2 regions of the Ensifer sp. PDNC004 genome follow, and region 1 is predicted to be linked to the other one. Evidence: riboswitches for the same ligand, from Rfam matches in the RefSeq annotation. Region 1 holds a riboswitch; the other holds the start of a gene.
The links. A riboswitch is a leader RNA that binds a small molecule or an ion and turns the genes downstream of it on or off. The one in region 1 is predicted to bind S-adenosylmethionine.

Region 1 (2,194 bases):
ACGCATTCTGCAGCGCGAAGGCAGCGTCCTTGCCGCCCTTCAGTTCAAACGCGACGAGCGTCGAGCCGCCGGTCATCTGCTTGGCGATGATGTCGGCCTGCGGGTGGTCCTTGCGGCCGGGATAGATGACCTTCGCGACCTGCGGCTGTTCCGCCAGGAAGTCGGCGACGCGGCGGGCCGTTTCCGTCTGCTGGCGCACGCGCAGCGGCAGCGTCTCGATGCCCTTCAGCAGCGTCCAGGCGTTGAACGGCGACATCGCCGGGCCGGTGTGGCGGAAGTAGTCGTGCAGGTGCTCGTTGATCCATTCCTTGTCGGAAAGCACCACGCCGCCGAGGCATCGGCCCTGGCCGTCGATATGCTTGGTGGCGGAATAGACGACGATATGGGCGCCGAGTTCCAGCGGCTTCTGGAAGAGCGGCGTCGCAAAGACGTTGTCGACGACGACCTTGGCGCCGATCTGGTTGGCAAGCTTGGCGACACCGGCAATGTCGATGACTTCAAGCGTCGGGTTGGTCGGGCTTTCGAGGAAGAAGACCTTGGTGTTCTTCTGGATCGCCTTTTCCCAGTTGGCGAGATCACGTCCGTCGACGAGCGTGCATTCGATGCCGTATTTCGGCGCCAGCGTCTCGACCACCCAACGGCAGGAGCCGAAGAGCGCGCGGGCAGCGACGATATGATCGCCGGCCTTCAGCTGGCAGAGGATGGCGGCGGTGACCGCGGCCATGCCCGATGCGGTGGCGCGCGCGTCTTCAGCGCCTTCCAGCATGCACATGCGCTTTTCGAACATGTCGTTGGTCGGGCTGCCGTAGCGGGCGTAGATGAAACCTTCGGTCTCGCCCTTGAAGCGCGCCTCGGCGGCTTCCGAAGTCTCGTAGACGAAGCCCTGGGTGAGGAAGATCGCTTCGGAGGTCTCGCCGTGCTGGGAGCGGGTCGTGCCGCCATGGACCAGTTGCGTTGCGGGGCGCCAGTTTTTGCTCATGTGACGATCACTTTCAAAAACAAAAAAACCGGCCGCGTGAAGGGCCGGTTTGACACCCGGCCTTTTTAGCTACTTGTTTAACGTGGCTGCAAGCCGACCGGCCAAATCACCACGGGATAAAGCTTCAATACTGCCAGGGTACGCTTGCGTCAATTCCCGGAGTTTGGTTTTGTCTCGCAACTGAAAAGAGGACTGCAATGGGCCGCGACACTGGGATTTTGGCCGATCGCGCGATCGCCGCGCTGTTCGAATCGGGACGCCTGAAGAGCGAGAAGCCGCTGGATGACGATCAGATCCAGCCGGCAAGCCTCGACCTGCGCCTCGGCGCCAAGGCTTTTCGCGTCCGCGCCAGCTTCATGCCGGGTCCGTCTCATCTCGTTGCCGACAAGCTCGACCGGCTGAAGCTGCACGTGGTCGACCTGACCGAGGGTGCGGTGCTGGAGACCGGCTGCGTCTACATCGTGCCGCTGATGGAAAGCCTGGCGCTGCCCAAGGGCATGTCGGCCTCGGCCAACCCGAAGAGCTCGACCGGCCGCCTCGACATCTTCACCCGCGTCATCACCGACCGCGCCCAGGAGTTCGACAAGATCCCGGCCGGCTACAGCGGTCCGCTTTATCTCGAAATCAGCCCGCGCACCTTCCCGATCGTCGTGCGCCGCGGCTCGCGCCTGTCGCAGATCCGCTTCCGCATGGGCCAATCGATCCTGTCGGAGCAGGAATTGCAGGCGCTGCATGATAGCGACGTGCTGGTGGCGAGCGACAAGCCGAATGTCAGCGGCGGCGGTATCGCGCTGTCGATCGATCTGAAGGGCACCGGACCCGAAGGCCTGATCGGCTATCGCGGCAAGCACCACACGGCGGTTATCGACGTCGACAAGAAGGCGCAGCACGCGATCTTCGATTTCTGGGAGCCGCTTTATAGCCGCGGCCGCGACGAAATGATCCTCGATCCGGATGAGTTCTACATTCTCGTCTCGCGCGAGGCCGTGCATGTGCCGCCGCTTTATGCGGCCGAGATGACGCCGTTCGATCCGCTGGTCGGCGAGTTCCGCGTGCATTACGCCGGTTTCTTCGATCCGGGCTTCGGCCATGCCTCTGCCGGCGGCACGGGCAGCCGTGCGGTGCTGGAAGTGCGCAGCCACGAGGTGCCGTTCATCCTCGAACACGGCCAGATCGTCGGCCGCCTGATTTACGAACACATGCTGGAACGCCCGG
Region 2 (2,194 bases), 760 kb from region 1:
CGCGACAGCCAGCTCGGCGACGAGCGCGTCAACGAGGTCCGCAACTACATCCGCAAGGGCAAGCTCTGGCAGGCCTTCGAGGCGGACCGCCGCGTGGTGCTTCTGATCGACGAGATCGACAAGGCCGACATCGAGTTTCCGAACGACCTGCTGCAGGAACTCGACCGCATGGAATTCCATGTCTACGAGACCGGCGAGATGATCGGCGCCCGTCACCGGCCGATCGTCATCATCACGTCCAACAACGAGAAGGAGCTGCCGGACGCATTTTTGCGCCGCTGCTTCTTTCACTATATCCGCTTCCCCGACGCGGACACGCTCGCCCGCATCGTCGAGGTGCATTATCCCGGCATCCGCAAGACGCTGCTGTCCGCAGCGCTCGCCGCCTTCTACGACATCCGCCAGGTGCCGGGCCTGAAGAAGAAACCCTCCACGTCCGAGGCGCTCGACTGGATCCGCCTGCTCGTCGCCGACGAGGTCGATCCGGCCGACCTCAGGGCCGACGCCAAGACCATGCTGCCGAAGCTGCATGGTGCGCTGCTGAAGAACGAGCAGGACGTGCACCTCTTCGAGCGCCTCGCCTTCATGGCCCGCCGCGACCAATGACGCCCGACGCCCATAAGGTGCTGATCTATGGCACCTGGCAGGACCGGCTGCTGGTCTTCGACGAACCGGACTTTCCCGAGATCGAGCTGCAGGTGCCGGGCGGCACGATGGAGCCGGGCGAAAGCCCGCAGACATCGGCCTTGCGGGAGTTCGTCGAGGAGACAGGGCTGACGCCGTCGCAGACACTCACACATCTCGTCACGCAGGACTACCACTACCCGAAGGACGGCAGGACGATCTGCCATCGGCGGCACTACTTTCACGTCGCGCTCGCCGGCGAGCAACGGCAGACCTGGATACATCAGGAAATGACGCCTTTTGGCGGCGGCGAGCCGATCCGCTTCCGCTTCTTCTGGCTCGGCCTCGATGAGGCTGAGCGCCGGCTCGGTTATGGCATGCGGGAGGCTCTAAGCCTGCTGCGAACTGTTGAGTGGTAGACGCCAACTGGGAGCAGCAAGGCGCCTCCTCCCCGTCAAAACGGCGAGAAGGTCGCGGCAGCGGGATGAGGGACCACGACACCCCGAATCGTTTTTCTTGACCCCCGCGGCCCACTCGCGCTATCAAATTCCCTGTGGTGATTTGGCCGGCCGGCTTGCAGCCACGTTAAACAAGTCGCTAAAGGGCCGAGGAAAGTTGGATTTCCGAGGACCGGTCGCGATCAATCGCCGCCGGTTTTTTTGTATTGATCGAGTGGAAGCCCATGCCCATCAAGATTCCCGATACGCTGCCCGCCTTCGAAACCCTCGTGCATGAGGGCGTGCGGGTGATGACCGAGACCGTGGCGATCCGTCAGGATATCCGCCCGCTCCAGATCGGGCTCCTGAACCTCATGCCGAACAAGATCAAGACGGAGATCCAGATGGCGCGCCTGATCGGCGCCTCGCCGCTGCAGGTGGAATTGTCACTGGTGCGCATCGGCGCTCACCGGGCCAAGAACACCTCGGAAGATCACCTGCTCTCCTTCTACGAGACCTGGGAAGAAGTGCAGGGCCGCAAGTTCGACGGCTTCATAATCACCGGCGCGCCGGTCGAGACGCTCGAATACGAGGACGTCACCTATTGGGACGAGCTGAAGCGCATCCTCGACTGGACCGAGACCAACGTGCATTCGACGCTCAACGTCTGCTGGGGCGCGATGGCGGCGATCTATCACTTCCACAACGTGCCGAAGTATCCGCTGAAGGAAAAGGCCTTCGGCGTCTACCGCCACCAGAACCTCAATCGTTCCTCCGTCTACCTCAATGGCTTCTCCGACGATTTCGCCGTCCCGGTCTCGCGCTGGACCGAGGTCCGCCGCGCCGACATCGACAAGGTGCCGAGCCTCGAAATCCTGATGGAATCGAAGGAGATGGGCGTCTGCCTGGTGCACGAGAAGAAGGGCAACCGGCTCTACATGTTCAACCACGTGGAGTATGATTCGACCTCGCTGTCGGACGAATACTTCCGCGACGTGGATGCGGGCGTGCCGATCAAGATGCCGCACGACTACTTCCCGCACAACGATTCGACCCTGCCGCCGCAGAATCGCTGGCGCAGTCATGCGCATCTCTTCTTCGGCAACTGGATCAACGAGATGTACCAGACGACG

Region 2: another riboswitch for S-adenosylmethionine. It lies ahead of metA (homoserine O-succinyltransferase); the one in region 1 lies ahead of JVX98_RS19795 (O-succinylhomoserine sulfhydrylase).

What each region holds. Positions count from the first base shown of each region.
Region 1 covers NZ_CP070353.1:2,373,188-2,375,381, reverse strand. The annotation lists gene JVX98_RS19795 (O-succinylhomoserine sulfhydrylase) at 1-979, opposite strand, end outside; SAM riboswitch at 1,024-1,102, opposite strand; gene JVX98_RS19790 (2'-deoxycytidine 5'-triphosphate deaminase) at 1,177-2,194, shown strand, end outside.
Region 2 covers NZ_CP070353.1:3,132,293-3,134,486, reverse strand. The annotation lists gene JVX98_RS23420 (MoxR family ATPase) at 1-606, shown strand, start outside; gene JVX98_RS23415 (NUDIX domain-containing protein) at 603-1,043, shown strand; SAM riboswitch at 1,168-1,245, shown strand; gene metA (homoserine O-succinyltransferase) at 1,307-2,194, shown strand, end outside.